Regions from separate parts of the Gordonia sp. CPCC 205515 genome, predicted to be linked through region 1. Evidence: riboswitches for the same ligand, from Rfam matches in the RefSeq annotation. Region 1 holds a riboswitch; the other holds the start of a gene.
What was found. A riboswitch is a leader RNA that binds a small molecule or an ion and turns the genes downstream of it on or off. The one in region 1 is predicted to bind cobalamin.

Region 1 (15,882 bases):
GTGACGACCAGCCTTGCTTCCACTGTAGTGGTCGCCGTCTGTGCACCTGCAGTTAATAGTCGCCCGAATCGAATTCTCCGGCGACGACGGTGGGGGTCTGCGGGGTACAACCGCGCACGTCGGCGCGGTGTTCCGGCATTGCTACGCCGAGAGCGAACGAGGGCCCGACGGCCGATTGGGTGACATTATCGCCGTAGATCCGAGCCAAATAGTGGCTCGGATCTACGGCGATAGCGTTTGTCCGGGGTGGGCGGTCCGCGACGGGGCGCGGGTCTGGGCCGCGCGCCGGTAGCTGACCTGCGGGATGCCGTCCTCGACGATGACCTCGGCGCGCACCTGGTAGACGCGCTCGACGAGTTCTCGGGTGATCACGTCCGCCGGTGTGCCCGCCGCGATGATCGAGCCGCGGGCGAGCACGACGACCCGATCGCAGAAGATCGCGGCCAGGTTCAGGTCGTGCAGCGCGACGTAGCTGGTCATCGGGAGCTCGGTTACCAGGGTGAGCAGGTCGAGTTGGTGCGCGATGTCGAGATGGTTGGTCGGTTCGTCGAGGAGGAGCTCATCGGGTTCCTGGGCGAGTGCCCGGGCGATCTGGACGCGCTGACGCTCACCGCCGGAGAGCGTGTGCCACCGGCGGTGCCGGTGTTCGAGCATGCCGGTGTGGCGCAGTGCGCCGTCGATCGCGGTGTTGTCGGCGGCGTCGTCACCCCCAAAGGTGCCGCGATGCGGGATGCGGCCGAGTCGCACGACGTCGATGACGGTGATGTCGACTTCGGTCTCCGCGTGTTGTTCGACGGTGGCGACGCGACGGGCGATCTGCCGGCGCCGCAGCGAGCGGACGTCGGTGTCGTCGAGCAATACCTGCCCGGTGTCGGGCCGGTGGACGCCGGCCAGCACGCCGAGCAGTGACGATTTTCCCGAGCCGTTGGGGCCGAGCAGTCCGATGGTTTCACCCGGCATGGGCTCGATGGTCACGCCGTCGAGGACGAGGCGTCCGCCGCGACTCCAGCCGAGGTGTTTGGCGTGCAGCGGCATCAGCGGACCTCCCGGCGGTTGGTCGCGGTCACGTCGTACCTCGCATCCGGAAGAGGATGACGGCGAAGGCCGGCACGCCGATCAGCGCGGTGACGACGCCCACCGGAATCTCCTGCGGGGCGAACAGGGTGCGGGCGATCGCGTCCACCCAGACCAGGAAGATGGCGCCGATCAGCGCGGTGGCGGGCAGCAGCCGTCCATGGCGTGGGCCGACGAGGAACCGGGCGGCGTGCGGCAATACGAGGCCGACGAAACCGATGGCGCCCGCAGCACTGACCAGCGACGCGGTGATCAGCGCGGTCACCGTCAGCAGCAGGAAACGGGTGCGGCGCACGGACACCCCCAACGACGATGCCGCCGCGTTGCCGAAGGTGAAGGCGTCGAGCGACGACGACACCGTCAGGCAGACGACGATGCCGAGCAGGGTGACTGCACCACAGAGCATGACGTCGGTCCAGTCGGCGCCGCTGAGGGATCCCAACAACCAGAACAGCACCCCGCGGGTCTGCTCGGCGTCGGCCGATGACATGACGATGAACGAGGTCAGCGCGGAAAACATTTGCGTGGCGGCAACTCCGGCGAGGATGACCTTGGCGGTGCCGCCGCCGGCCCCGGCGGCCAGGGCGAGCACGGAAACGAAGGCGATGACCGCCCCGAGGAACGCACCGGTGGACAATGACAGCAGCCCGCCGCCGAAGCCGAGGACCGCGACGAGCACGGCACCGGTCGACGCGCCGGAGGAGATGCCGAGGACGAATGGGTCCGCGAGCGGATTGCGCAGCAGGGATTGCATGATCGCGCCGCACAACGCGAGACCCGCGCCGCACACTGCGGCGAGCAGGGTGCGTGGCAGTCGCAGTTCCCAGACGATGCCGTCGCGCAGCGGGGTGAGGCCCGACGATCCGATCCCCCAGTGGTCGAGGATCGATGCGTACACGTCGCGCACCGACAGATCGGCCGGCCCGATCGTGACCGTCACCGCGATCGACACCACCAGCAGCACCGCACCGCCGACGAGCAGTCCGGCGAACACCGGCCTCGATTCGGTTCGTGGCACCCGCGCTCCGGTGGCGGCGGGTGCCGTTGTCGTGGGCGCGTTCACGATGCGGGCGTCGCGAGATTCCACTGTTGCAGTGCCGCAGCAACTTTCTCCACCCCGTCGATGGTGCGGATGGTCGGGTTCATGTCGGCGCCGTTCACGGTGATGTAGCGCTTGTCGCGCACCGCTTGCATCCGTGCGGTCACCGGGTTGGACTCGAGGAACGCGATCTTGCTCTCCAGCGCATCACCGTCGATGCTGCGTCGGCTCAGATCCGCCAGGACCAGAGCGGTGGGGTTGCGGTCGGCGACCGTCTCCCACGAGACCTGCGGCCACTCGTCGGTGGTATCGGCGAAAACATTGGTAGCGCCAACGGATTTCGTGATCACGCCGGAGGAACCACAGCACCCCGCCAGGTACGGGGTGTTGGTGTCGGCGAACCAGAAGGCCAGCGACGCATCCTTCGCCTGCACCGACTCCGACGCCGCCCGGTAGCGTTCCTGCAGTTCGGCGATGAACTCGTCGCCGCGGTCGGTGACGCCGAAGATCGCGGCGAGTTCCCGGATCTCCTGATAAACGCTGTCGAGGGTGAACGGGGTGGTGCGCGCTCCGTCGGCGTTCGACGCCGACGACACCTCACCGGCACATCCGTTGTCGGTGGGCGAGAGATATGTTGGCACGCCGAGCTTTTCGTACTGATCGCGGCCGGCGGCGGCGCCGTCGCCGATCGACGAGCCAAAGGACGCGGTCACGAAGTCGGGTTCGGCGTTCAGCACGGTCTCGAGCGACGGCTTGTTGTCGGCCAGTCGCGGTACCGTTTCGTTGGCGGCGGCAAGGTTCGCGCGGACCGGGTCGGTCCAGGTCGCGGTGCCGACCATCCGGTCGGCCAGGCCGAGGGAGAGCAGGATCTCGGTGGAGGCCTGGTTGAGGGAGACCACGCGCTCGGGTGGTGCGGCCACGGTGACGGTGCGGCCGCAGTTCTCGATGGTCATCGGGTAGCCGCCGGCTGAAGTACCCGTATCGGCGTTCTCGGATTCGGCGCTGCCGCAACCGGCGACCACGAGGGTCGCGGCGGCGAGGATGGAGGCGCAGCGGATCGCTGACATGCGCATATGACGTTCTTTCGGGTCATGGCCCGCTCGCGGGGCCAGGGGTGGACCTGACCCGATCGGGCAAGCGATCGGACTCGTGCCCCACCTGATGGCAGGTCACTTACCGTTGCGCGTCAGTTCCGGATTCACACCGGATTCCCTCGACCGATCGGTGCCGCAGTGCGGCCGTCGGCATCGTATCCCGCGTCCGGAATGTCTGATTGGGTGCCCCGGGTGGGTGATGTTGCGGTCATTAGAGTGGTCGTCAGTTTCAGAAGTTCACAATGACCGTCGACCCGAGGACACGATCATGGCTTCGTCCGATTCGCTCTCCACCACTGTCGCGCTGCGTTCCGGAACCGTCGAATACACGGTGCGTGGGCCGCAGGAGTCGTCGCAGCCGCCAGTCGTCTTCATCCATGGCGTCGGCGTCGACAACCGCATGTGGGCCGACGTCGCGGATCTCCTCGCCGACGCCGGATACCGCAGCTATGCGCCCACGCTGCCGCTCGGCGCGCATCGCATCCCGTGGGGCGGCGCAGGCGACCGATCGCCGGGCGGTGTGGCGCGGGCGATCCGCGAGTTCGTGGCCGAACTGGGCCTCGAACAGGTCACGCTGGTGGGCTGCGACACCGGCGGTGCGCTCTGCCAGTTCGCCCTCGACCAGGACCCGACGTTCGCCTCCCGGGTCGTGTTCACCAACTGCGACTGCTTCGATCAGTTTCCGCCGCAACCCTTTCCGGTCGTCTTCACGTTGCTGAAGTATCCGTGGCTGACGCACGCACTCATGGCCGGACCGATGCGTATCCGCGCCCTCCGGCATTCACCGCTGGGGGTCGGTCTGCTGGTCAGCGACCCGGACCCAGAGCTGACCGAGTCGATCTTCGAGCCGTTGCGCAGCGATCCCGCCGTCCGCGACGACCTCGCGGCGTTCTTGCGTGCCGTCGATCCCGCCGAGCTGGCGGCCATCACGCCGCGATTGTCGACGGTGCCCGCACCGATCTCGGTGGTGTGGGGCATGTCCGATCGGGCGTTCCGGCCGAAGCTGGGTCGACGGCTGGCGGCGGTCTTCGAGCAGGCCACATTCACCGAAGTACCGGATTCGCGGACCTTTGTCGCCATGGATCAACCGCGCGCGCTGGCCGACGCGATCGTCGACATCAGCCGACGTCCGGTGCAGGTCGGCTGACCGCCGAAAAGAATCTCGCGAAGGGGCGTCGGAAAACCGGGTTGCCGAACGACGATGTAGGTGTGAGTGGCGACCAGTCCTCTCCGCCCGGTGGCGGACCAGCGGCCTTGCTGGCGGTGTACGACGATGCACTGCCCGCGGTGTACGGCTATGTGCTGCGCAGATGTGCCGATCGTCGGGTCGCCGAGGATGTGACGTCGGAGACGTTCCTGGCCGCGATGGACACCGTGCGTCGCGACGAGGAAGCGCGGCCGACGACGCCGTGGCTGATCGGGGTGGCACGACACAAGTTGGCCGACCATTGGCGTTCGATGCAACGGACTCCCGAGCCGGTCGAGGACGTACCGGAGTCGGTCGACGACGACTGGGACAAGCACCTGGATCGCATGGTGGCCCATTACACGCTGGCCCAGCTGTCGCCGACGCATCGCGCGGTGTTGACGTTGCGCTACGTCGACGACCTTCCGGTCGGCGACTGCGCGGCGATCCTGGACCGCACCGTCGGCGCCACCGAGGCGCTACTCACCCGGGCCAAGCGGGCCTTTCGTGCCGCCTACCCGGAAACCGAAAGCCAGCCCGCCGGGAAGGGAGGTCACGCATGAGCGAGCACAACGCAACCGAGTTCGGGAGCGGCACAACGCCGCCCGATCCGTTCACTGCCCTGCGGGCCGTCGACATGCCCGGCTGGTCCGATCCGGTCGCCCCGGAACCCGAGTTCGCCCGCGCGCTGCGTGATCGACTCGAGCGCGGCGCGACCCTACCTCAAGGAGTTGTCATGAGCGACACCACAATTGCCAGCGCACCCGAGACCGACACACCCACGGTGGAACGTCCCGGAGCGCTCCCCTATCTCGCGATCGCCGGAGCGCGCGAGGCCATCGACTGGTACGTCGAACATCTCGATGCCACCTTGCGTGGCGAACCGATCCTCATGGACGACGGGCGCATCGGTCACGCCGAACTCGAGATGGGCAGCGGAGTCATCTATCTCGCCGACGAGTTCCCCGACCTCGGCCTGACAGCGCCGGCGCCGGGACGCGTGTCGGTGAGCCTGATGCTGCCGGTCGACGACACCGATCGCGCGGTCGCGGCCGCCGAACGGGGCGGAGCCGCGGTGACGCGCGAACCCTTTGAGGGCTACGGGAATCGCACCGGCACCATCGTCGATCCGTTCGGCCATCGGTGGATGCTGACCGGGCCATCGAAGACCGGCGCGAGCGTCGCGAATCTCATCCAGCGTGGCGACGTCGCCTATATGTCGCTGCAGACACCGAGCATCGAACGCGCAGCACGCTTTTACGGCGCGGTCCTCGGCTGGGAGGTCGACCGGGAGACCCGGCAGGTCACCAATCTCGGTCACCGCATGGGTCTCTCGGAGATCCCCGGCTACGGCGAATCCGGCACCATCTACTGCGTGTACGCCGTCGACGATTTCGTGACCGCCCGCGACGCGGTGATCGCCGCGGGAGGCGAAGCGGGAGAAGTGAGTTCGGTGGCGCGCGATGCCGTGCAGGTGCTGGACTGTGTCGATGATCAGGGAGTGAAGTTCTCGGTGCATGTCCCCGAGCCCGGGACGCCCCGACCGGATCAGCATGCCCGGGGAGTCGGCGAGATGTCGTATCTGACCGTGCACACCGCGGACAGCGCCCGCTTCCGTGCGTTCTACGGGACGGCACTGGGCTGGACATTCCGCGCCGGCCGTATCGACGACGGGTGGGAGGTCGACGATGTGCGACCGCAGGTCGGTGTCGCCGGGGGCGCGGAAACGCCGGTGGCCGTGCCGATGTGGAATGTCGCGGACATGGACGGCGCCGTCGAGCGGGTTCGGGCGGCGGGGGGTCGGGTCATCACCGAGCCGGATTCGCAGGCCTACGGGATCATGGCGCTGTGCGCAGATGATCAGGGTGCGGAGTTCTACCTGGGGCAGTTGTTCTGAGCTACTTGGCGGGGTGCGTGTCGTCGTAGGCGGCGCGCGCCTGCGCGACGTCGGGCACGCTGGCCTCGACGAGCTCGATGACCTCCGTCAGACGCCGGGCCACCGTGGCCCCGAGATCGGTGAGAGAGTACTCCACTCTAGGCGGAATTGCCTGTAACACAGTTCGATTGACGAAACCATCCCGCTCCAGCTGCTGCAGCGTGACCGACAGCATCCGTTCGCTGACGCCATCAACCCTGCGCCGCAGGGCGTTGAATCGCTTATCCCCCTCCCCCAGCGCGACCAGCGCGAGCAGACCCCAGCGACTGGTGACGTTCTGTAGCACGTCCCGAGACTGGCAATCGCGGGCGAAGACGTCGGCCTCGAGTCCGGGGTCAGCGGTCTCACCGGGGGGCGTCGGGGCGGAACGTGCAGCAGGCATGCAGCCATTCTAGGCGAACGTCGACGATGGTACTTACCGAGAGAGTTGCACTGTACTAAAAGTAAGTGCATGCTGTCGGGGAACCGTTTCGCTGACACGAAGGAGCAGACATGATCACCTATGCGGTAACCGGCGCCACCGGCGGACTCGGGGGCAGCGCAGTGCACGCGCTGATCAAGCGGGGTGTCGCGGCCGGCGACATCGTCGCCGTTGTCCGGGACCAGGAGAAGGCGCGGGATCTCAGCGCTGCCGGCGTATCGGTCCGGGTGGCCGATTACGGCGATCGCACCGCACTTGCCGAGGCCTTCGCCGGTGTCGATCGGCTCCTGCTGGTGTCGAGCCCGACGGTCGGCCAGCGAGTTCCGCAGCACACCAACGTGATCGAGGCCGCCGCAACGGCCGGAGTCGGCCTCATCGCGTACACCAGTCTGCTGCGCGCCGACTCGTCGCCGCTGGCGCTGGCCACCGAACACGTCGCCACCGAGAAGTTGCTCGCCGACAGCGGCATTCCGTTTCTGTTGCTGCGCAACGGGTGGTACACCGAGAACTACCTGGCGTCGGCGCCCGCCGCGATCGCGAGTGGCGTGCTCTACGGCGCTGCGAAGGACGGCAAGATCGCGCCTGCCGCGCGTGCCGACTACGCCGAAGCTGCTGCCGCCGCACTGATCTCGGGCCAGACGAGTGGCGTCTTCGAGCTCGCGGGTGCCGAGCATCTGACCTATGCCGAACTCGCGGGCGTGATCGCCGAGATCAGCAGGAAACCCGTTCGCTACCAGGATCTTCCGGAGGCCGACTACGCTTCGGCACTCGCCCAGACCGGCATCCCCGGGCCGATGGCCGAGATCCTCGCCGATTCCGATGCGGGCGTCGCCGTCGGCGCGCTCGACGCAGACACGACCGATCTCGCCGACCTCCTCGGACGGCCGGCGACGCCGGTCGCCGAGGTCGTGCGCGCCGGACTGGCCGCCAACTGATCCCCGGCTCATCGCAGCAGTTGCAGTAGGCCGGCGATCATCGTGACGAACGCCGCCACCGCGGCGACGGCCCGAATGATGTTCCAACGCACCCACGGTTCGACGAAGTCCGTCCACACCGTGGGTGCGTTGGACGGCGTCACCGCGCCGGCAGCGTCGAGCCGGTCGTTGAGCGGGACGTTGATGAGCCCGGTGATCAGCACGGCGACCAGGTAGAGAACCAGTCCGGCCAGCAGCCACCAGCGGACCGGCTCGCGCCACCAGAGCAGGACGGCCAGGATGCTGAAGACGATGCTGCAGAACAGGATGAGGCCGAAGAGTGGGTTCTGGATCGCGACGTTGATGCGCTGCATCGCCGGTACCGCGACCTGGGCACCGGCCCGATTCAGGCCCGGCATCACCGAATAGGCGAACGCCGAGAGCAGGCCGGCGATGAGTCCGACCGTGGTCAGGGCGACCAGCAACACGGTGTCACGTACGGCGGTCATCGGGTGGCTCCGACGCCGAAGACGGACGCCGCGAAGTCGGCGAAATCGATGGGCGGACGGCCCAAAACGCGCTCGACATCGTCGGTGACGTGCGCGTTGCGGCCGTCGAACAGGGTGCCGAACAGGTTGCTCACCATGTCGACCTCCTCGTTGGGCGTGCCGAACGCACCGAGATACTCGCGGTATTCCTGCGAGCCCACCGAAGTGAGTGTCACCGCCGTGCCGCGGGCCGCAGCGAGTTCGCGAACGACGTCGGCGAAGGTCAGCAGTCGGGGTCCGGTGAGTTCATAGGTCCGGCCGGCGTGCGGGTTTCGGCCATCCGCAGCCGTCTCGCACAACGCTGCGGCGGCGACGGCCGCGATGTCGTGCACGTCGAGGAAGGGCTCGCCGACCTCCCCCACCGGCAAGGTGAGCACCCCGGCCGCGATCTCGTCGGCGAAGCCGCCCTCGGAGAAGTTCTGGTTGAACCAGGCGCAGTCGAGCACCGTCGAATCCGCTTGTGCCGTATGCAGAATTCGGCCGGCTTCGACGGCTTCGGGTTCGCCGCGGCCGGCGAGCAGGACCAGCCGTTCGACGCCGGCCCGATCGGCGTGGGTCACCAGTTCGGTGATGTCGTCGAGGGCACCCGGCACGATGAGGTCGGGTTGGTAGGTGATGTAGGCCGCGGCGGTGCCGTCGAGGGCGGGAGCCCAGGTGGATCGGTCGGTCCAGTCGAAAGGTGTTGCGCTCGTGCGACTTGCGCGGCGGACTGGAACGTCGGCCGGCGCGAGGAGGTCGGCGACGCGGCGGCCCGTCTTGCCGGTCGCGCCGATGATGAGGACGGGGCGGGGATCTCTGTGTGTGGTCATGCAGTTCAGTTCACACGACTCTCAAGAGACGATCCATGAGTAGATCACTTGATTTCATACGCAATCGTCTCGATCGGGGGTAGGCTCGGCGTATGGACGCTCTCGGCAGCCTGCTCGACGGTCCCCGTGCCCGCACCCCGCTGTTGTTGCGCATGGTCATGCGCTCCCCGTGGTCGGTGCGGATCGAGGACACCGCGCCGATCACGGTGGTGACGGTGACCCGAGGCATCTCGACCCTGACCTACGACGACGGCACCTGCCACACACTGCGGCCGGGTGATGTGGCGATCATTCGCGGCACCCATCCCTACACCGTCGCCGACGATCCGGCGCACGACTGGGTGGCGCGTATCGATGCCGACGGCGGCTGTTTCGATCCGACCGGTACGCACAGTGTCGCCGAGGACATGTGCTTCGGGGTGCGTTCCTGGGGAAACTGTCCCGACGACAGCACCGCCGACGCAATCCTCCTCGTCGGCACCTACTCCAGCGGTGAGGTCAGTGCCCGACTGCTCGATGCGCTCGACCGCATCGTCGTGGTACCCATGCGCGACGACCCGTTGGTCGGGGTGATGGAGACCGAGATCGTCCGCGACGCACCCGGGCAGGAGGCGGTGCTGAACCGCCTGCTGGATCTGCTGCTGATCACCGGGCTGCGCCGATCGATGGAGTCTGGGGCGGTACGCGCCGCTGACTGGTACCGGGCCCATTCGGACCCGGTTGTCGGCCAAGCACTTCGGCTGCTCCACAACGACACGGCACGCGCCTGGACCGTCGCCTCGCTGGCCACCGCCACCGGGGTGTCGCGGGCGGTGCTGGCGCGCCGGTTCACCGAGCTGGTCGGCGAGCCGCCCATGACCTACCTCACCGCCTGGCGGATGTCGGTGGCCGCCGACCTGCTGTCGGATCGGACTCACTCACTCGGCGCCATCGCCCATCAGGTCGGATACGCGACCCCGTTCGCGTTCAGTGCCGCGTTCAAACGCCAACGCGGGGTCAGCCCGGCCGCCTATCGGGCGGCCGCGTCCGGCGACGCCCTCGAATCGACCAAGCGGCGCGCATGATTCACTGAGTGCCATGTCCGCTCGTACCTCGCCGGCCGGCCACCTGCGGCGACTGCCCTTCGGCATCGGCACCGTGACCATCATCCTGATCGCCGTCATGGTCGGATCGGTGGGCGCGGTGTTGGCGTTCGGCGGCTCCGATGAACCGGCCACCTTCGACAACGGCCGGCTGCGGCCGTACCCCGGCGAGCCGGCCGTCGCCTGGTCGGTGTCGAGTGACAACCTGCCCGGTTACCGCTCGGATGCGGGCATCGATGTCGTCGACTCGTGGCAGGACCGATGGCTGCTCTCCTATCCGTCCGGCCTCGGCCGCGCTTTCCTGCTGGTCAAACGCACATCCGGCGAGCACCTCTGGTCGCAGCCGGTGGTCGTCGGTCTCGGCGGGTGTGCGATCACCGACGACGGCCGGGTGGGCTGTGCGATCAAGCTGGGTGGGGTGCCCGACGGCTTCTATCTCATCGACGACGACGGCACCCCCACCGACGCGAGCAGCCTGGACGACACCGCGCAGGTCGTCGGTGTGGGCCGCGACTTCCTGCGGATCGATCAGGCCGGGTATCGGGTGGCGATGCACGACGCCGGCGGGCGGGAGATCTGGTCGCGCACCTTCGCGGCGGCGGCCAAGGCGTCCTGGCGGCATGAGGGCGTGCTCACGATCCAGACCGTGGACGGCGCCCGATTCATCGTCAACCCCACCACCGGGCGGGATCGGCTGGCCTGTACACAGTGCACCATCACCGTGTTCGCTACCGGAATCACGGTGCAGTACAACGAGTCCGGCCGGGAGCGGGTCGCCACGCACGCGATCGAGAATGGCGCCGTCGACGAACGTCCGACGTCGCAGTCGCCGAGCCTGCGGGTGCTGGCCGGGCCGTCGACTCTCCCGGTGCTGACCGGCACGGGTGTCGGGCAGATCGATGCGACCCAGGGGCGCTACGAGATCCGTGATCCCGCGCAGTCCGGCGCACTGTGGCAGATCACCGATTCCGAGCTCTCCAAGGCGAACACCCGACCGTGCGGCGAACAGGTGGCCCTGGCGCTCAAGGACCGATCACGCGTCTTCTATCGCCTCGCCGACGGCAAGCGTCTCGGTACTCTGGGCCCGCCGGCACTCGACAATCCGGACGCCAACATCGACCAATTGTCGTGCGTGGGATCGTCGGAGTCGACGCTGGTCTTCGCCAACAACAACCAGATCACCGCCTACGACACGACCCACGGAGACATCGCGTGGAGTCGCTCGGTGATCGGCCCCACCACGGTGACCGACGGTTTCATCGTCGTCCACGAGGGCACATCGATGACCGTTCTCGCGCCGAATTGACCCCGGCCGCGGTCTGAGTCAGTCGGCGGAGAGGAACGCCTGCAGCGCAGCCGAATACATGCCCACGTCGGCGGCGCCCATCATCTCCCGTGCACTGTGCATCGCCAGTTGCGGAGCACCGACATCGATCGTCGTCAGTCCGGTGCGGGCGGCGGTGATCGGTCCGATCGTCGACCCGCAGGGCAGGTCCGCGCGATGGGTGTAGCGCTGCATCGGGACGCCGGCGGTGTCGCAGGCGACGGCGAAGATGGCTTCGCCCACCGCATCTGAGGCGTAGCGCAGGTTCTGGTTGACCTTGAGCACCGGGCCGCCGTTGATGGTGATGCGGTGCGACGGTTCGTGGCGCTCGGGATAGTTGGGGTGCGTGGCATGTGCCATGTCGCCGGACACGCAGACGCTGGCGGCCATCGCTTGCAGATAGTCAGCGCGGGAACCACCGCGCGCCAGCACGATTCGTTCGATGATCGCCGCGAGGAAATCCGAGGCGGCGCCGCGTTCGGAGCCGCTGCCGACCTCCTCGTGGTCGAACAGCGCCAGCACTCGGGTGTGGATCGAGGGTGCGCCGTCAAGGAGTGCGCGCAGGCCGGCGTAGCAGGTGCCCTGGTTGTCCAGCCGTGGGGCACTGAGGAGTTCATTCTCCGGCCCGATGAGTCGGCACGGCGCCACGTCGTGGGTCATCAGTTCCCAGCCGAGCAGCATCGTCGGATCGATCCCGGCGTATTCCGCGACCCAATCGAGCACCGCGGGGGCGGTGGGATCGAGGGACCAGATGGCGTCGACGTGCCGTTGCGGATCCGGTGACACCCCCTTGCGGTCCTCGGACAGGTGGATCGCCAACTGCGGCACCCGGACAACCGGTTCGGTGACGTGCACGAGGACGTGGTCGACACCGGTGCCGACGCGGAACGCGAGTCTGCCGGACAGCCCGAGGTCGCGGTCGAGCCAGGAGTTCAGCCACGCCCCGCCGTAGGGTTCCAAGGCCACCATGCCGACACCGGCCGAGGTGCGATCCGGATGTTGCTTGAACCGCAGGTTGGGGCTGTCGGTGTGCCCGCCGACGATGCGGAAGGCGTTGCCGTCACCGGCATCCCAGGCGATGATCGATCCACCGCGGATCACGTAGTTGCGTCCGGTGGCCTCCACCCATTCCTGGTCCTCGTGCCGGCGCGTATAGCCTGCGGCCTCGAGTTCGCCTGCCACGGTGGCGCAGACGTGGAACGGGGAGGGTGATGCGTCGATGAACTCGCCGAGTCCGGACGCGGTGGCCGTGGTGGTGACCGGCACGCTAGGTCTCCTGTCTCTCGAGATCTCTGGCCTCCCGGTCGGCGACGGTCTTCATGGCGTAGACGATCGCCGCCATCATCACCAGGAAGCCGGCGCAGCCCACCCACGGGATGAGGCTTGCGGTGGCCGAGGTCGCCAGGAACAGAATCGCCGCGGGCATCAGCAGGTAGAACTGGGCGTATCGCAGAGCGGCCATGCCGAGGACGATCAGGGCCAGCACCGTGATGATCACCGGCAGCGAAACCCCGTCGGCCGCAGCGTTGATGTACCGCTCCATGTCGCCGGCGTCCTTGGGGGCGAGGTCCAGGCGCACCCCGTCGACGATGACACCGATGAGGATCAGCATCGCGACGAGTGCGGCCAACCCGAGCGCCAGGTTCCGGCTCCGCGCCTGCTCGACACCCAGGCGCGCGACCAGCACTCCGACAACCGGGATCAGCAGTGGGATTGCTATCGCGTGAATCCAGAAGCGCGGCACACTGAGTGCCTCCAGGGTGGACCCGTAACCGATCAGCCGACCAGCTCCGAGGACAAGGCTGTCGTAGGCGAAAGCGACGCACAATGCGGCGGCCGCCAGTGCGATGGGACCGACGCGCCATTGCAGTCGGACCGCCCACGCGGCCACCACGAGCAGCGCGATACCGATGAGCGCCGCGAGGATCGAGGTCATCGGAGTTCCTCTGGGATCAGGCGTTGGCCAGCACGGAATCGATGGCCGAGTAGAACAATCCGAGTCCGTCGTCGCTGGGGCCGGTGAGTGCTTCGGTGGCGTGCTCGGGGTGCGGCATCAGTCCGACGACGCGGCCGTCGGGGCTGGAGATGCCGGCGATGTCGAGGGCCGAGCCGTTGGGGTTGCCGCCGGCGTAGGTGAACACGATCAGGCCTTCGCCCTCGAGTTCTTCGAGTTTGCGTTGCGGGGCAACGTAACGGCCTTCACCGGACTTCAGCGGGATGAGGATCTCCGCACCCCGCTCGAACCGGGTGGTCCAGGCGGTGGTGTTGCTCTCCACCTTCAGCCATTCGTCGCGGCAGACGAAATGCAGTCCCTCGTTGCGGGTCAGCGCGCCGGGCAGGAGTCCGGCTTCGCAGAGGATCTGAAAGCCGTTGCAGATACCCAGGACCGGCATGCCCTTGCCTGCGGCGTCCACGACCGATTCCATGACGGGCGCGAACTTGGCGATCGCGCCGGCGCGGAGGTAGTCACCGTAGGAGAAACCGCCGGGCACGATCACCGCGTCGACGCCCTTGAGGTCGGCGTCGCCGTGCCAGAGTTCGACGGCTTCGGCACCGGCGATGCGGACCGCGCGGGAGGCGTCGACGTCGTCGAGGGTGCCGGGGAAGGTGATGACCCCGATGCGTGCTGTCATCTGCGTCGTCCTACTCGGCGACGCGGGAGACGTTGAAGTTCTCGATCACCGTGTTGGTGAGGAGTTCCTCCGCGATGCGCTCGAGCGTGACATCGTCGACGGAGTCGTCGACCTCGAGTTCGAAGCGCTTGCCCTGCCGGACGTCGCCGATCCCGGAGAACCCGAGTCGGCCCAACGCGCCGACGATCGCCTGCCCTTGCGGGTCGAGGATCTCGGCCTTGGGCATCACTTCGACCACCACTCGCGCCATGGGCACATGCTCCGTTCTCACTGGTGCGCTGTTGCACGCCCACCTTACCGGGTGGCGCGTCTCCGCTCTCGCGACCCACGTGGTGCACCGGCTCCTTCTCGCCGGCTGAGGAGCGACGAGCGAGGTGACGGCCCTTCGTGGCTCGGCCAGCGCCTCGCACCTCAGGGATCGATGGACCGGAAGCGTCAGAGGATCGCCTCGATGGCGGAGATGACCGCGGGATCGGTGGGCTCGGTGCGGGGACGGAACCGGTTGACGACGGTGCCGTCGGCGTTGACCAGGAACTTCTCGAAGTTCCACTGCACGTCGCCGGCCTCGCCGTCGGCATCGGTGGCCGCGGTCAGCTCGGTGTAGAGCGGATGCTGGTCGGAGCCGTTGACGTCGGCCTTCTCCAACAGCGGGAAGGTGACGCCGTAGCTGGTCGAGCAGAAGGTGGCGATCTCCTCGGCGGTGCCGGGCTCCTGACCCATGAACTGGTTGCAGGGCATGCCGACGACGGTGAGGCCGCGGTCGCCGTAGGTCTTCGCGAGTTCTTCGAGACCCGTGTACTGCGGGGTGAGCCCGCATTTGCTGGCGACGTTGACCACCAGCAGTGGGCCGGTGAAGTCGGCGAGGTTGAGTGCGCTGCCGTCGAGTGCGTTGACGGGGATGTCCTTGACGTTGCTCATGCCACACGACGTTAGTGGTGATTCGACCATCGCGACACCGCGCCCGGAAGTTAAGTAAGGCTATGCTACCTTTCGTCCGGACGAATCGATCGAGAGTGCAGGCATCACTGGTGCGACCCGGACAACCCCATACGTCACGTCGAATGGCCCCGCGGTCGCTGCGCACGCTGACCGTGATCACCCTGTGCATCGTCGGTTTCGCCACGATCGGCACCCCCGCGGCCACGGCCGCGCCCGACCGGCCGGCCACGAGCACCACCTCCTCGAAGAAATCCGGGCCCGAGAGCTATACCGAACGGCAGGACCGGATCGCCAAGTCGAAGCGACCGCTGCTGCGCCCGCTCGACGAGAACCGTGGCAAACAGATCACTTGTGTCAGCGGCGAATTCGTCACTCTGACGGTGGTCTACGACTCGATCTTCGAGTCGCTTCTGCCGTCGATCCCTGCCTCGCTGCGCCCCGCCGCCGAGCAGCAGCGGGCCGCGGCGCATCGAGATATGAGCCGACTGAACGTCTCCACGCTCGCCGTCAGCGACAGCCCCTTCGCGTTGGGGGCCGACGCCGACGACCCGGCCGTGAAGTATCGGACACCGATCTCGCAGTGGCTGGTCGTGCAACTCCTCAAGATCCGCGACGGCAAGCAGGACGAGGCGATCCCGGTCGGGAATCTCACCCTCGTGCAGGCGGTCGAGACCGCGTGGCTCTACATTTTCGCGGGCGTGCTGGCGCCGCTACAGGTCGGACTCGGCATGACGCCGGCCCTGGGCAGCCCCTTTGACGACACCACGTTGTCCTCGCTGTCCGGGTACGTGACCTACAACAGCATCCTGCAGATCTTCCTGTTGCTGTCGAATCTCGGTCTGCAACAGCTCTACAGTCAGACCGCCGGCGCGCTGCTCAACCG
Region 2 (15,882 bases), on a different contig from region 1:
CACAGCAACCACTCGTGCGCCGACAGCAACCAGTTCTGCGCCGACAGCAACTCCGTCGGCCGCGCCGTCACTCCCCCGGCCGCACGTCGAGTCGTGACCGGCACCGAGCCCTACACGTTCGACACCTCCATCACCGACCTGCGCTACCTGCGCGTCCTCGGTTCGCCACACCCACACGCCCGCATCCTCGCCATCGACACCACCGCCGCGGCGCGAGTCGACGGTGTCGAACTGATCCTCACCCACGAGAATGTACCCGCCACAAGGTTTTCCACCGCGCGTCACGAACACCGAGAAGACGATCCGGACGATACGCGCATCCTCGACGACGTTGTCCGCTTCGTCGGCCAACGCGTCGCCGCGGTCGTGGCCACCACCGCCGCTGCCGCCGAGGATGCCTGCCGGCTGATCGAGGTCACCTACGAACCGCTACCCGCGGTCTTCGACCCCGAGGAGGCACGCAGCGCCGGAGCACCGCGACTGCATCCCGACCGCACCCCCGCCGATCGGGTGGCGCATGCCGACCGCAACACAGTCGTCGCGTTCCACGAGGGCTTGGGCGGTGATATCGAAGCGGCACTGGCCGATTCGCCGGTCACCATCTCCGGCGCCTGGCGCACGTCGCGAGTCGCCCACGCCCAGTTGGAAACCCACGGCGCCCTCGGCTGGCTGGACGACGACGGACGCCTGGTGATCCGCTCCAGCACCCAGGTGCCGTTCCTGGTGCGCGACGAACTCGCTCACATCCTCGACCTGCCCGCGGAGCAGATCCGGGTGCTGACCGCCCGGGTCGGCGGCGGCTTCGGCGGCAAGCAGGAGTTGCTGACCGAAGACCTGGTGGCCCTTGCCGTCCTGCGCACCGGAAAACCCTGCGCGTACGAGATGAGCCGCACCGAGGAGATGACCCGCACCACCTACCGGCACCCGTTCCGGGTCGCCGTCGACCTCGGCGCCGACACCTGCGGCCGTCTCACCGCCCTGAAGATCGACGTCCTCTCCGACACCGGCGCCTACGGCAACCACGCGATCGGCGTGCTGTTCCACGGCTGCGCCGAATCGGTCTCGGTCTACAACTGCCCGGTCAAGCACGTCGACGCCGAGGTCGTCTACACCAACAACCCGCCGTCGGGTGCCTTCCGCGGCTACGGCCTCGGCCAGGTGATCTTCGCGATCGAGAGCGCCCTCGACGAACTCGCCGTCGAACTCGACCTCGACCCGTTCCAACTGCGGCGCATCAACGCGGTCGCCGACGGCGACCCACTGCTCATCGCGCATCCCGAACCCGAGGCCGACATGGTGTACGGCAGCTACGGACTCGACAAGTGTCTCGACCTTGCCCAGCGAGCCCTGCTACGCGGCAGCGGAATCGAACCACCCCAGGGTCCGCAGTGGCGCGTCGGCGAGGGTATGGCACTCGCCGCGATCGCCACCATGGCGCCACGCGGCCACATCTCCCGGGCCCGGGTCTCGGTCGGCGCCGATGGCATCTACGACGTCGGCGTGGGCACCGCCGAGTTCGGCAACGGCACCACCACCGTGCACACCCAGATCGCCGCGACCACGCTGGATACCACGCCCGAGCGAATACGTCTGCACCACGGCGACACCGACGCCGCCGACTACGACACCGGCGCCTTCGCGTCGGCGGGCATCACCGTCGCGGGCAAGGCGCTGCATGCCGCGTGTACCTCATTGCGCGAGAAGCTCATCGACGCGGCGGCCACCATCACCGGCGCCGCACCCGATCTCGTCATCCTCGGCCCCGACGGCGCGTTCGTCGGCGAGCGGCTCGTGAGTTTCGGCGAGTTGACCGCCACAGCGGGTACCGATGGCCGCGTCGTCGCCGACGGCGAAGAGAACGGCGACCTCCGCTCGATCGCGTTCAACGTCCACGCCTTCCGGGTCGCGGTCAACACCGACACCGGAGCCGTGCGCATCCTGCAGTCGGTGCACTCCGCCGACGCTGGCACGGTGATCAACCCGCAACAGTGCCTAGGACAAGTGGAGGGCGGCGTCGCGCAGGCCATCGGGTCGTCGCTCTACGAAGAAGTCATGCTGGACAACGGCGTGCCACAGACCCCGGTGTTCCGCACCTATCGGGTGCCGCAGATGGCCGACATCCCGACCACCGAGGTCTACTTCGCCGACACCTCCGACGACCTCGGCCCATTCGGCGCGAAGTCGATGAGCGAATCACCGTACAACCCTGTTGCCCCCGCGCTGGCGAACGCGATCCGCCGAGCGATCGGAGTGCGCCCAGACGAGTTGCCGATGTCCCGCGATCGCATCTGGCGCCTCCTTCCCCACGACGAGTTTTTCGGCTAACCGAACTTTTCTCTTCGATCGTGTTGAAACTTGAGTGCAGCTGTGCGAAATTAAGGGAGTGAGTACGGTCGACAACCGCGAACCGGTTTCGGTGGACGACGCCACTGAGGCCAACAGCGCAGGGGCGCGCGGCCCCCGGGTATGGCTACGCAACATCGCGTTCCTCGGTCCGGCCTTCGTCGCCGCCATCGCCTACGTCGATCCGGGCAACGTCGCCGCCAACATCACCGCCGGCGCCCGCTACGGATTCCTGCTGGTCTGGGTGTTGGTGCTGGCCAATCTCATCGCCATGCTGATCCAGTACCAGTCGGCCAAATTGGGCATCGTCACCGGCACGAGCCTGCCCACGCTGCTCGGACGGCGCCTGGGCACCCGGTCCCGACGCGCGTTCTGGCTGCAGGCCGAGATCGTTGCCATCGCCACCGATCTCGCCGAGGTTCTCGGCGGCGCCATCGCCCTGCAACTGCTGTTCGGCCTGCCCCTCGTGGTCGGCGGCGTGATCGTCGGTGTCGTGTCGATGTTGCTGTTGTTGCTGCAGAATCCGCAGCAGCAGCGGGTCTTCGAACGCGTGATCCTCGGATTGCTGGCGATCATCGTCATCGGCTTCGTCGCCGGACTCTTCGTCAATCCGCCACCCGCGGGTGAGGTGCTCGGCGGCCTGATCCCGCGCCTGCAGGGGCCGGAGACGGTGCTGCTCGCCGCGAGCATGCTGGGCGCCACGGTGATGCCCCACGCGATCTACGTCCACTCCGCCCTGGTCATCGACCGTTTCGGGGTCAGCAAGACCTCGGTGCGCAAACGTCGGCTGATCCGCATCACCCGCTGGGACGTGGTCATCGCGCTGATCATCGCCGGCACGGTGAACATCGCCCTTCTACTGTTGGCGGCCACCAACCTGCTCGGCATCGAGGGCACCGACACCATCGAGGGCGCCTACGACGCCGTCAGTAACGCCCTCGGCCACGGCATGGCCACGATCTTCGCGATCGGACTGCTGGCCAGCGGCCTGGCCGCCACCTCGGTCGGTTCGACGGCCGGCGCCGCGATCATGGGCGGCCTGCTGCACAAGCGGATCCCGCTGTTCGTCCGTCGCGTGGTCACGGTGATCCCCGCGCTCATCGTGTTGGCTATCGGGGTCGACCCGACGTGGGCGCTGGTCGTCAGTCAGGTCGTACTGAGCTTCGGCATCCCGTTCGCACTGATCCCGCTGGGACGCCTCACCGGTGACCGGGAGTTGATGGGCGAGTTCGTCGACCGCTGGCCGCTACGCGTCGCGGCCGGGGTGTCGGCGGTGCTGATCGTGATCCTCAACCTCACGCTCATCGGTCTGGTGCTGACCGGCTCCGCCTGACACCCCGCAAGCCCCGCTACCCGCGGAGCAAACCCTTCGCCACGTGCGTCACCTGGATCTCGTTGCTGCCCGCGTAGATCATCAATGACTTGGCGTCGCGCGCAAGCTGTTCCACGCGGTACTCGGCCATGTAGCCGTTGCCGCCGAACAGCTGCACCGCCTCCATCGCGACGTCGGTGGCCGCCTTCGACGAATAGAGCTTCATCGCCGACGCCTCGGCCAGGGTCAGCGGCTTGCCCGCCTTCCCTCGTTCGATCGCGTTGAACAGCATGTTCTGGACGTTGATCCGCGCAATCTCCATCTCGGCCAGCTTGAGCTGGATGAGCTGGAACTGGGCGATCTCCTGACCCCACAGCTTGCGGGTCTTGGCGTAATCGATGGACAGCCGCTGACATTCGTTGATGATGCCGAGCGACAGCGCCGCGATGCCGACTCGTTCCGCGGTGAAACCGGCCTTGACGCCGTCGTCTCCCCGCGCGTTGGAGCCGGTGTCCTCGGTCTCGCCGAGCAGTCGATCTTTGCCGAGCCGCACGTTGTCGAAGAAGAGTTCACCGGTGGGCGAACTGACCATGCCCATCTTCTTGAACGGCTTGCCCTGCGTGAGGCCCTCCATGCCCTTGTCGAGCACAAAGGTCAGCACCTTGCGGTCCCGCATCGGGGTGCCGGAGCCGTCGTCGAGCTTGGCGAACACGACGAGGGTGTCGGCGTAGGGGCCGTTGGTGATGAAGGTCTTCTGGCCGTTGAGGACGTAGTCGTCGCCGTCGCGGCGGACGGTGGTCTTCATGCCGCCGAGCGCATCGGACCCCGAATCTGGTTCGGTGATCGCCCACGCCCCGACCTTCTCCATGGTGACCAGTTCGGGCAGCCAGCGCTTCTTCTGCGCGAGGGTGCCCTTGCCGCGGATGGCCGACGCGGTCAAGCCCATGCTGACCCCCATCGAGCCGACCAGTCCGAGGCAGACACCGGCGAGCTCGATGTTGAGGATCATGAACATCGAGCTGTTCATATTGCCGCCGCCACCGCCGCCCGACGAATTCTTGCCCTCGGCCTCGGCGGCGAGTTCCTTCTCCAGCGCATCCTTCGCCATCGCGTCGACACCGAAGGTCGACAGCAGTTTGCGGGTGATGTCGTACGGCGGGAGCACACCGGTCTCGAGGTCGTCGATGTGCGGGCGAATCTCCTTGTCGATGAACGCGCGCAAGGCATCTCGCACCATCAAGTCTTCGTCGGACCACTCGAACATCGGCACACTCCCGCCAGATCAGAACCTGTTGCAACTACTTTCTGAATACTGTGTCAGGAGTGCGGTGCGATGTAAAGACACATGACGCACACTTCGTATCTTTGCTGGTCCGGGGCTGTCCACCCAAGGCGGTATGTTGGTCGACGATGACCGTGCATGACCTTGCGGCGCTGGGACCGTTCTTCGCCGTGGACACCCACCCCGTCGACGGAACCAAAGATGCTCCGTGGCAACCTTTTTCGACGATCCTAGAAACCGCGACGCTGACCACTCGAGTGGTGGCCGTCCAGGCGGCGCTTTATCCCGGCGCTCCCTCCGGGACCGTCGATGACCGGGTCGCGGCGTCGGTCGCCCATCTCGGTCTGGTGGCGCGCGTGATCGCGCCGTGGGTGGCGTCGGTCGTGATGGACGGGCAGCCGATCTCGCGACGCGTCGAGGACCTCTGGTGGCAGGACCGGCTCGGTGGCCCATTTCCGTTGTCGGTGATCTGGGCGGACGATCGCGGGTGGGAAGAGTCGGCGATCGTCGCGGTGACCCGAGCCGTCGCCCGCACGTTCGGGGTCAGTGACCTGGTGCTCGGGGGCAACGTCGCGTCCGCGGCCAACAGCGCGGCACGAATGATCGCGCTCGCCCGGCCGGAGCTGTCGGCGGCCGCGCACGCCGCAGCCGACGAGATCCTGGCCGAACCAGAGGTGGAATCGGGTGTCCTCCGGTCCGGGCCGGGATTTCGTCGGCGCAGTTGTTGTTTGATCTACCGGGTCTCCGGCGACCGCACCGCGGTCTGCGGGGACTGCGTGCTGAGCAGCTGATCCTGCGGTCGCATCAACCGCCCGAGGACGAGGGCGAAGACGACGGTGAGCACCGTCCACAAGATGACCTGGTTGGCGATGGCGTATACGCGGAAGTCGCCGATCACGTCGCCGGGGAATCCGGGGAAGACGATCTGGCCGGCGTCGTTGGTCACCGGTCCGGGCACCTCGTGGAACTCCGGCATCAGGGCCGCGGTGATGGTCACCGCGACCAGATACCCGAGGGCGCCGAGGATGCCCGAGACCAGACCGCCGAGCCGCGGACGCAGCAACAACGTGATGATGACGGCCACGATCGCGAACGCGACCGACAGCAGCGTGATCGTCAGGAACGCGCCGCTGCGCGCGCCGATGGTGTCGTCGTTGCCGACCGCAGGCGGGTTGGCCGGATAGACGAAGAACGGTACGGCGAACAGGGCCACGAACCCGATCACGCCCAGCGCGGCGGCGACCATCCGCGGGTCGGTCGCCGGGTACCGGCGGCCGAGGTAACTCCACAGGATGGTGAATGCCACCGCGAAGAACGCGCCCATACACACCGCGAACACGACGGTGCCCACGCCGGCGCCGATGTTCTCCTGCACCGAGCGGGTGAACACCTCACCGTGCTCGTGCGCACCGGTGTCACCGGCGAGCATCTCCTCGGCGTGCGAACGCCCCTCTTCGTAGTCGATCGCCTTCGCCACCTGTGGTTCGATGAACAACCGGGCAAAAACGTACGCGACGATGCCGGCGATCAGACCCGAGAACAGGCCTGCGCCGATGAACTTCTTCTCCATGTGCTGTTGTCTCCCTGCCGGTGGGCGATCAGTGGCAGGGGAAGCCGAGGAAGTGGCGGGCGTCGTGTACGAACTCGTGCACGTGGGTGTCGGACCCGAAGACCGACACGGCGCCCTGGTCGTAGCCGAGGAAGTAGTAGGCAAGTGCGGCGAGCATGACCGTGAGGGTCAGCCAGACAGCGGCACTCGCAACGGACAGATTGGGTACGGCAAGCGAACGAGCCTTTGCGGCCGTCTGGGTCGAGGCGGTCATCGGTGTCCTTTCCCTGGGATTTCGCGTCCCATCAGCGTTGTCCAAACGAACGGTCATCACGGCGGCATTCTGGTTCTCGCCCCACGGTGGACACCGTCAGACGATCACAGCGGCGCGACCACTCCGGACTCTCACCGGATTCCCCGCACAGCGATGTGAGATGACTCTATACCCGGGGTTGTCATAGGTGTGGGGGATGATGGCAGAGTGCCCCGAAAGGCGACCGTTCTCGACCGCTTCACCGCTGCCACACAGCGGTGGTTCACCGGCGCGTTCGCTGCGCCGACCGCCGCGCAGACAGGCGCCTGGACCTCGATCGCCGACGGCAACAACACCCTCGTCATCGCCCCGACCGGCTCCGGCAAGACGCTCTCGGCGTTCTTGTGGGCGCTCGACCGGTTGGCCGCCGAGCCCGACCGCACCCACGGCACCCGCGTCGTCTACATCTCCCCGCTCAAGGCACTTGCGGTCGACGTCGAACGCAACCTGCGGGCCCCACTCACCGGGATCACCCGGGCGGCGCAGGAACTCGATCAGCCGGAGCCGAACATCACCGTCGGGGTGCGGTCCGGCGACACGTCGCCGACGCAGCGACGATCCCTCGTCAAGACGCCACCCGACATCCTCATCATCACCCCCGAGTCGCTGTATCTGATGTTGACGTCGGCGGCGCGGGAAACCCTGACGCACGTCGACACGATCATCGTCGACGAGGTGCACGCCGTCGCGGCCACCAAACGCGGCACCCACCTGGCCCTGACCCTCGAACGCCTCGACGAGATCCTCGATCGGCCCGCGCAGCGGATCGGCCTGTCCGCGACGGTCCGCCCACCGGAATTGGTCGCCGGCTTCCTCAGCGGCGCCGCCCCGTGCACGGTGGTGAAACCCAAGGCCACCAAGACCTTTGACCTGCGCGTCGATGTGCCGGTCGAGGACATGGCCAACATTCCAGCGCCGGCCGATTCCAGCGATGATCTCGACGATGCGTTCTCCCCCACCGCCGGATCGCTGTGGCCGTACGTGGAGAACTCGATCGTCGACCTCATCGAGAAGAACCGCGCGACCATCGTGTTCGCCAACTCGCGCCGGCTCGCCGAACGACTCACCGCGCGGCTCAACGAGATCCACGCCGAACGCGTAGGCAGCCCGGCGCAGGCGGCACCGAATCCACGGGTGGCCGGCGGGTCCCCGGCCTTCGTGATGGGCAGTGGTGCGAGCGCCGGCGCCGAACCGGTGCTCGCCCGCGCCCATCACGGGTCGGTCAGCAAAGAGCAGCGCGCGGAGATCGAGGACGACCTCAAGTCGGGTCGCCTCGCCTGCGTGGTGGCGACGAGTTCACTGGAACTCGGCATCGACATGGGTGCGGTCGATCTGGTGATCCAGGTGGAGGCGCCGCCGTCGGTGGCGAACGGTCTACAGCGCATCGGCCGCGCCGGGCACCAAGTCGGCGAGATCAGTCAGGGTGTGCTCTATCCGAAGCACCGCACCGACCTCATCCACTGCACGGTGACGGTGGAACGGATGCTCGACGGCGCCATCGAGGAATTGCGGGTCCCGCAGAATCCGCTCGACATCCTCGCACAGCAGACCATCGCCGCGGCCGCGATCGACGACCTCGACGTCGAGCACTGGTTCGACGTCGTCCGCCGTGCGGCGCCCTATCGGGAACTGGCGCGGGGTGTCTACGAGGCGACACTCGACCTCATCGCCGGGCGGTTCCCGTCCGACGAGTTCGCCGAGCTCCGCCCGCGCGTCACCTGGGACCGCGACACCGGCACACTGTCCGGTCGGCGTGGAGCGCAGCGCCTTGCCGTCACCTCCGGCGGGTCCATCCCGGACCGAGGGTTGTTCGGGGTGTTCATGGTGGGCGAGAAATCCACCCGTGTCGGTGAACTCGACGAGGAGATGGTCTACGAATCGCGGGTGGGCGATGTCTTCGCGCTCGGCGCGACGAGCTGGCGCATCGAGGACATCACCCACGACAGGGTGCTGGTGACACCCGCACCCGGCCAGCCCGGCCGGCTGCCGTTCTGGATCGGCGACTCGGTCGGCCGACCGGCCGAATTGGGTGCGGCCATCGGCAAATTCACCGGCGCCGTCGCCGATCCGGAGATCCTCGATGCCCACGCCGAACGCCTCGGTCTGACCGGATTCGCCCGCGACAACCTCGCCGCACTGATCACCGAGCAACGCGACGCGACCGGCCACCTGCCCACCGATCGCACCCTGGTGGTCGAGCGATTCCGTGATGAACTCGGCGACTGGCGGCTGATCCTGCACTCCCCTTACGGATTACGCGTCCACGCGCCGTGGGCGAGCGCGATCTCCGCACGCCTGCTCACCACCCTCGGCCTCGAGGGCGCCACCACCGCCTCTGACGACGGCATCATCGTGCGACTGCCGGACACCGACGACGACCCGCCGGGCGCCGCGGTCTTCGTGATCGATCCGGACGAGATCGAGCAGTTGGTCACCGACGCGCTGGCCGACTCGTCGATGTTCGCCTCGCGGTTCCGCGAATGTGCTGCCCGCGCCCTCCTGTTGCCACGCCGCGATCCGGGCCGTCGTGCACCGCTGTGGCAGCAACGGCAGCGCAGCGCCCAATTGCTCTCGGTCGCTTCGAAGTTCCCGGACTTCCCGATCGTGCTGGAAGCCGTCCGCGAATGTTTGCAGGACGTCTACGACCTGCCCGCGCTGACCGATCTGCTCACCCGCATCCGAGGACGCCGCGTGCGGGTGGTCGAGACCGAAACCGCCAGCCCCTCACCGTTCGCCGCGTCCATGCTCTTCGGGTATGTCGGGGCGTTCATGTACGCCGACGACGCACCGCTCGCTGAACGGCGCGCCGCGGCGCTCTCCCTCGACACCAGCCTGCTCGCGCAACTCCTCGGCCGGGTGGATCTGCGGGAACTGCTCGATCCCGGCGTGATCGCCGAGGTCACCGCCCGCCTGCAGCGCCGGACCCCCGAACGGCAGGCCCGTGACGCGGAGGATGTCGTCGACCTGCTGCGCTGGCTCGGCCCGCTGAGCACCGAGGACGTGGAGGCCCGGTACCGCGGCGAGGAACCGATCCTCGAGACCTTGACCGAATTGCACCGCAGCGGGCAGATCATCTCGATCAACCACCGCAGCCGGGCGCTGTGGGCATCCATCGACGACACCGCACGCCTCCGCGACGGCCTGGGTGTACCTGCGCCGCTGGGTATTCCGACCGCTTACCTGGACGAGGTCGCCGACCCGCTTGGCGATCTGGTGGGCCGCTATGCCCGCACGCATGGCCCGTTCACCATTGCCGAGGCGGCCGAGAACCTGGGCATGGCGGCGGGTGTGGTGCGCGATGTGCTCACCCGGTTGGCCGGTGATCGTCGGGTCGTCGAAGGTGATTTTCTGCCGGACACCGAGTCCGGGCCGGGCACCCGGGTCACGCAGTGGTGTCACGCCGATGTCCTCGGGCAGATCCGGCGTGGCTCGCTGGCGGCCAGTCGTGCCGAGGTGGCGCCGGTCGGTACCGATGTCTATGCCCGCTTCCTGACCGCGTGGCAGCATGTCGGACTCGACGACCCGCTGACGGGTGTCGATGCCGTGGACATGGTCGTCGACCAGTTGGCCGGCTACCCGTTGCCGGCCTCGGCGTGGGAGTCGCTGGTGCTGCCCTCGCGCGTAGCCGACTACACGCCGGCGATGCTCGACGAACTTCTCGCTTCCGGCGAGGTGGTGTGGACGGCGCGCGGCCGCATCGGCGGCTCGGACGGCTGGATCTCCTTGCACACGGCCGATGTCGCGGCACTGACGGTGCCCGCGCCCGACGAGATCGACCTCACGCCGGTGCATTCACGGGTACTGGCCGCGCTCGAACCCGGTGGCGCCCTGCGGTTCACCCAGATCGTGGACGCCGCAGCAGACGACGACGGCACACCCCCCGCGGCCACCGAGGTGGAGGCTGCACTGTGGGATCTGGTGTGGGCGGGCTGGATCAGCAACGACTCCTTCGCACCGCTGCGCGCGGCCATCGCACCCCGGCGTGCGTCGTCGGCGCCGAAATCGATGCCCACGCATCGATCGCGGGGCCGCGCACCGCGATTGCGGCCGCAGCGGCTGTCCACCCGCTATCTGGCCGAACAATCGTTGCGTGGCTCGGTCCCGCCGACGGCCGGGGGCCGCTGGTTCCTGCTGCACCACCCGACCGTTGATCCGACGGTGGCCACCCAGGCGCTCTGCGACCAGTTGCTGGCCCGCTACGGCGTGGTCACCCGCGGCAGTGTCACGGTCGAGGACGTCGTCGGCGGCTTCGCCCGGATCTACAAGGCACTCAATGTGTTCGAGGACAGTGGACAGGTGCGGCGCGGCTATTACGTGGACGGTCTCGGTGGTGCGCAGTTCGCGTCACCGAGCCAGGTCGATGCGTTGCGTGCGCACGCACTGCCCGATCGTAAGGCCGCCGCCAAGGCCGTGGTGCTGGCCGCCACCGATCCCGCCAATCCCTTCGGCGCGGCACTGGACTGGCCGCCGCGCGACGCCGAGGAGAGTGGTCACCGACCGGGCCGGAAGCCGGGCGCGCTGATCGTCCTCGTCGACGGCGAGTTGGTGGCCTTCGTCGAACGCGGCGGCAAGACGGTGCTCACCTTCACCAACCGCGAATCATCGGTCGCCGCAACCGCGGACGCCCTCGTGCGACTGGTGCGGTCCGGCCGGGTCTCGCGATTGATGATCGACCAGGTGGATGGCCAACCGGTCCTCACCACCGATTTCGGGCGGGCTCTCGTCGCGGCGGGTTTCGCCACCACGCCCCGTGGAATCCGGATGCGGTACGGGGCGCATGCCTGAGGGCGATACCGTGTTCGCCGCGGCCGCACGGTTGCGGAAGGCGTTGGCCGGACACCGAATCGACCACTGCCAGTTCCGGATTCCGTCACTGGCCACCGTCGATCTGACCGGGCAGGAGGTCACCGCAGTTCGGTCGGTGGGTAAGCATCTGTTGATCGACACCGCGGACGTCAGTATCCACTCGCATCTGAAGATGGAGGGTGCGTGGCACGTGCACCGGGTTGGTCAGCGGTGGCGGCGACCCGGGTTCGAGGCACGGATCGTGCTGCGCGCCAACGGCTCCGAGGCGGTCGGATTCGCCCTGGGAATTCTCGAGCTCCTCGAGGATCCGGATGCTACGCTCGCCTACCTCGGCCCGGATCTGTTGGGCGAGCACTGGGATGCCGCCGAGGCGGTGCGACGCCTGGCGGCCGACCCGGATCGGGAGATCGGTGAGGCGCTGCTGGATCAGCGGAACCTGGCCGGCATCGGCAACGTGTATCGCAGCGAGATCTGTTTTCTGCGTGGGGTTGCATCCACCCGGCCGGTGGCCGAGGTGAATCTGCCGCCGATGGTGGAGCTGGCGCGGAAGATGTTGTGGGCCAATCGGTTGCGGACGACGCGCACCACGACCGGCAACACCGCCCCGAATGCGCGGATGTGGGTGTACGGGCGACGCGGGCACGGGTGCCGGAGATGCCAAACGCCGATCGAGCGAGTGCAACTCGGCTCGATCGGCGGTGAACGCGTGATCTACTTTTGTCCGCGATGCCAGTCGTGACACCATCTCGGACATGTAGCGGATCGCGTGGCAATGATGCCGACGCGATACCCGCCCCCGATTAGACCGGGTACCGTTCCGGCTCTGGGCCGAACAGAAAACGCCTGCCGGTGATCTCGGTGACCGAGATCTCGACGTAGTTGTACTTGAGCGTGGGAATCCACGGCTTCAACGGCAACTCGTCGGCAGCGGCGATGTCATGACCCGAAACCAGCACACGGCCAGTGCCTTTCGCGACGACACTCCAACCACCCGCATCGGTGTGGTCGTCGGCCTCGAAGGCGACGTGCTCATTGACCACGAGCTCGGAGAGCTTGGTGCCCTCTCCGGTACGGAAGACGATCTTGCCCTCACCGGCATAGAAGTTGACCGGGAAGATGTCGGGCTGTCCGTTGACACTCAAGGCAATTCGCCCGAGTTCAACAGCGGCCAGTTGCTTCCAGGCCTCTTCGACGGTGAGTTCGTGTACGGCATTCTCAACCATGATCTGTCCTTCTGCCATAGTTCATTATTCGTCACGGCGGATGGTCATTACCAGAGTAGAAGGTCCCGAGTAGACGGCCTCATTCCGGTACCGGGACGGGCTCGAGTATTTCCGGACGCGCCTCCGGGGCCGCGGCCCGCAACGCATCTGCGGAGGCGTCGTCGGGTTGCCGCTGGGACGCGATCTCGGCCTCCACCCGGGCGATGTAGGTGGCCACCTCGTACGCCGTCTGCTGCTGCGTCCACCCGAGAATGGGCGCGAGCAGCTCGGCCACCTCCTGCGCGCAATCGACGCCGCGGTGCGGGTATTCGATGGCGATGCGGGTGCGACGGGCCAGCACGTCCTCGAGATGGAGCGCCGCCTCGTCGATCGCGGCGTAGACCACCTCGACCCGGAGGTATTGCGGGGCGGCGGCCAGCGGCGCCAGCAACGACGGGTCCGCATCGGCGTAGTAGAGGACGTCGTCGATGAGTGAGCCGTACCGGTTGAGGAGACGACGAATCCGGTAGGGGTGCAAGCCGAATCGCTGCCCGAGGTGCTCGCACTGGTTGATCAGCGCGAAGTAGCCGTCGGCCCCGAGCAGCGGCACACGTTCGGTGATCGACGGTGCCACCCGGGTGGGGATGAAATCGTTGCACGCGTCCACCGCATCGGCCGCCATCACCCGATAAGTGGTGTACTTGCCGCCGGCGATGGCGACCAGGCCCGGCGACACCGTGGCCACCGCATGCTCGCGGGAGAGCTTCGAGGTCTCGTCGTCCTCACCGGCGAGCAGGGGCCGCAGGCCGGCGTAGACACCCTCGATGTCGGCGTGGGTGAGTTTGGTGACGAGGACCTCGTTGACCTTCTCGAGGATGTAGTCGATGTCGGCGCGGGTGGCGGCCGGGTGCGCCAGATCGAGATTCCAGTCGGTGTCGGTGGTACCGATGATCCAGTGCGTCTCCCACGGGATCACGAACAGCACCGAGTTCTTGGTCCGCAGAATGATCGCCGTCTCGGACACGATCCGGTCGCGCGGCACCACGATGTGCACACCCTTGGATGCGCGAACCCGGAAGTGGCCCCGCTGTTTTGAGAGTGCCTGCACCTCGTCGGTCCACACCCCGGCGGCGTTGATGACGCAGTGCGCCCGCACCTCGGCGAGCTCCCCGCTCTCCGAATCACGCACGCGCACACCGAGAACCCGATCGGACTCCGTGATGAAGCCGACCACCTGTGTCGAGGTGCGGATCACCGCACCGTAATGGGCGGCGGTGCGGGCCACGGTCAGGCAGTGGCGTGCATCGTCGACGACGGTGTCGTAGTAGCGGATACCGCCGACGAGCGAGTTCCGTTTGAGTGCCGGCGCCACCCGCAACGCCCCGGCGCGGGTCACATGGCTCTGCCCGGGAACCGATTTCGCGCCGCCCATCTGGTCGTAGAGGAACAGACCGGCGGCGACATACGGGCGTTCCCAGATCCGCTGGGTCAGCGGGTACAGAAACGGCAATGGCTTGACCAGGTGGGGTGCCAGGAACCGCAGGGAGAGTTCACGTTCGGCCAATGCTTCACGCACCAGCCCGAATTCGAGCTGTTCGAGATAGCGCAGGCCGCCGTGGAACATCTTCGACGACCGGCTCGATGTGCCGGAGGCGATGTCGCGGGCCTCTACCAGCGCCACGCGCAGGCCGCGGGTGGCCGCGTCGAGGGCAGCCCCCACCCCGACGACTCCCCCGCCGATGACGACGATGTCGAACTGCTCACTGCCGAGCCGACGCCACGCCTGCTCGCGATAGAGCGGCCCCATATCCGCAGGTCGGTCTGGATTGAACTCGGTGTTCATGATTGCCGAGACTAATTGATCTCGGAGGAGCCCGCCGCATGCGACACTGTGCAACGGGGCCGCCACGGCCGATTGAACTCCTGCAGACCGGCCGCGTGCAAGACTGGCGTCGTGGCTAAGCAGACGTACGTCGCGGCGATCGACCAGGGCACCACCTCCACGCGGGCGATGATCTTCGATCGTCAGGGACGGGTCATCAGCTCCGAGCAACTCGAACACCGTCAGATCTTTCCGCAGGCCGGGTGGGTGGAGCACGACGCCGCCGAGATCTGGCGCAACACCCGCCGCGTCGTCGCGTCGGCGCTGGCCTCGGCCGATCTCGACGCCACCGTCATCGAGGCGTGCGGGCTGACCAACCAGCGAGAAACAACACTGCTGTGGGATCGCGCAACCGGCGAACCGATCCACAACGCCATCGTGTGGCAGGACACCCGGACCAAAGCGCTGTGCGACGAACTCGCGGGCGAGGCGGGCGTCGACCGCTACCGGGATCGCACCGGACTGCCGCTGTCCACGTATTTCGCCGGCCCGAAGATCCGCTGGCTGCTCGACAATGTCGACGGCGCCCGCGACCGCGCCGAGGCCGGCGAACTCTGCTTCGGCACAATGGATTCCTGGGTGGCCTGGAATGCCACCGGCGGAGCAGACGGCGGGGTGCACATCACCGACGTGACCAACGCGTCGCGGACGATGCTGATGGATCTGCGGACCTTGGCGTGGGACGAGGAGATCTGCGGCGAGATGGGCATCCCCACCGCGGTGTTGCCGGAGATCCGCAGTTCGTCGGAGGTGTACGCGCCGTTACGCGAGCATGGATCGATGGCCGGGGTGCCGCTCGCCGGAATCCTCGGCGATCAGCAGGCGGCGACCTTCGGGCAGGCATGTCTGAGTCCCGGAGAGGCGAAGAACACCTACGGCACCGGCAATTTCCTGCTGCTCAACACCGGGACCGAACCGGTCTTCAGCGACCACGGTCTGCTCACCACCGTGTGTTATCGGATCGGCGACCAGGATGCGCGCTACGCGTTGGAGGGGTCGATCGCGGTCACCGGGTCGCTGGTGCAGTGGCTGCGGGACAATCTCGGGTTGTTCGCGCATGCCTCGGAGATCGAGGCGTTGGCCGCCGAGGTCGATGACAATGGCGGCGTCTACTTCGTGCCGGCCTTCTCCGGGCTCTTCGCGCCCCGGTGGCGACCGGACGCCCGCGGGGTGATCGTCGGGTTGACCCGCTT

Region 2: another riboswitch for cobalamin. It lies ahead of AAFP30_RS19750 (CbtB domain-containing protein); the one in region 1 lies ahead of AAFP30_RS09470 (ABC transporter substrate-binding protein).

Annotation. Positions count from the first base shown of each region.
Region 1 covers NZ_JBCLVJ010000007.1:67,685-83,566, forward strand. The annotation lists gene AAFP30_RS09460 (ABC transporter ATP-binding protein) at 223-1,035, opposite strand; gene AAFP30_RS09465 (FecCD family ABC transporter permease) at 1,064-2,092, opposite strand; gene AAFP30_RS09470 (ABC transporter substrate-binding protein) at 2,134-3,186, opposite strand; cobalamin riboswitch at 3,228-3,360, opposite strand; gene AAFP30_RS09475 (alpha/beta fold hydrolase) at 3,476-4,354, shown strand; gene AAFP30_RS09480 (RNA polymerase sigma factor) at 4,417-4,956, shown strand; gene AAFP30_RS09485 (VOC family protein) at 4,953-6,290, shown strand; gene AAFP30_RS09490 (winged helix-turn-helix transcriptional regulator) at 6,292-6,711, opposite strand; gene AAFP30_RS09495 (SDR family oxidoreductase) at 6,822-7,685, shown strand; gene AAFP30_RS09500 (DUF1772 domain-containing protein) at 7,694-8,173, opposite strand; gene AAFP30_RS09505 (NmrA family transcriptional regulator) at 8,170-9,021, opposite strand; gene AAFP30_RS09510 (AraC family transcriptional regulator) at 9,114-10,085, shown strand; gene AAFP30_RS09515 (hypothetical protein) at 10,099-11,409, shown strand; gene AAFP30_RS09520 (M18 family aminopeptidase) at 11,428-12,693, opposite strand; gene AAFP30_RS09525 (hypothetical protein) at 12,695-13,363, opposite strand; gene purQ (phosphoribosylformylglycinamidine synthase subunit PurQ) at 13,380-14,060, opposite strand; gene purS (phosphoribosylformylglycinamidine synthase subunit PurS) at 14,071-14,310, opposite strand; gene AAFP30_RS09540 (glutathione peroxidase) at 14,496-14,978, opposite strand; gene AAFP30_RS09545 (hypothetical protein) at 15,122-15,882, shown strand, end outside.
Region 2 covers NZ_JBCLVJ010000012.1:81,759-97,640, forward strand. The annotation lists gene AAFP30_RS19725 (molybdopterin-dependent oxidoreductase) at 1-2,325, shown strand, start outside; gene AAFP30_RS19730 (Nramp family divalent metal transporter) at 2,384-3,676, shown strand; gene AAFP30_RS19735 (acyl-CoA dehydrogenase family protein) at 3,693-4,919, opposite strand; gene AAFP30_RS19740 ((2Fe-2S)-binding protein) at 5,066-5,728, shown strand; gene AAFP30_RS19745 (CbtA family protein) at 5,671-6,507, opposite strand; gene AAFP30_RS19750 (CbtB domain-containing protein) at 6,536-6,760, opposite strand; cobalamin riboswitch at 6,803-6,944, opposite strand; gene AAFP30_RS19755 (ATP-dependent helicase) at 6,968-11,584, shown strand; gene AAFP30_RS19760 (DNA-formamidopyrimidine glycosylase family protein) at 11,577-12,344, shown strand; gene AAFP30_RS19765 (pyridoxamine 5'-phosphate oxidase family protein) at 12,406-12,828, opposite strand; gene glpD (glycerol-3-phosphate dehydrogenase) at 12,908-14,650, opposite strand; gene glpK (glycerol kinase GlpK) at 14,762-15,882, shown strand, end outside.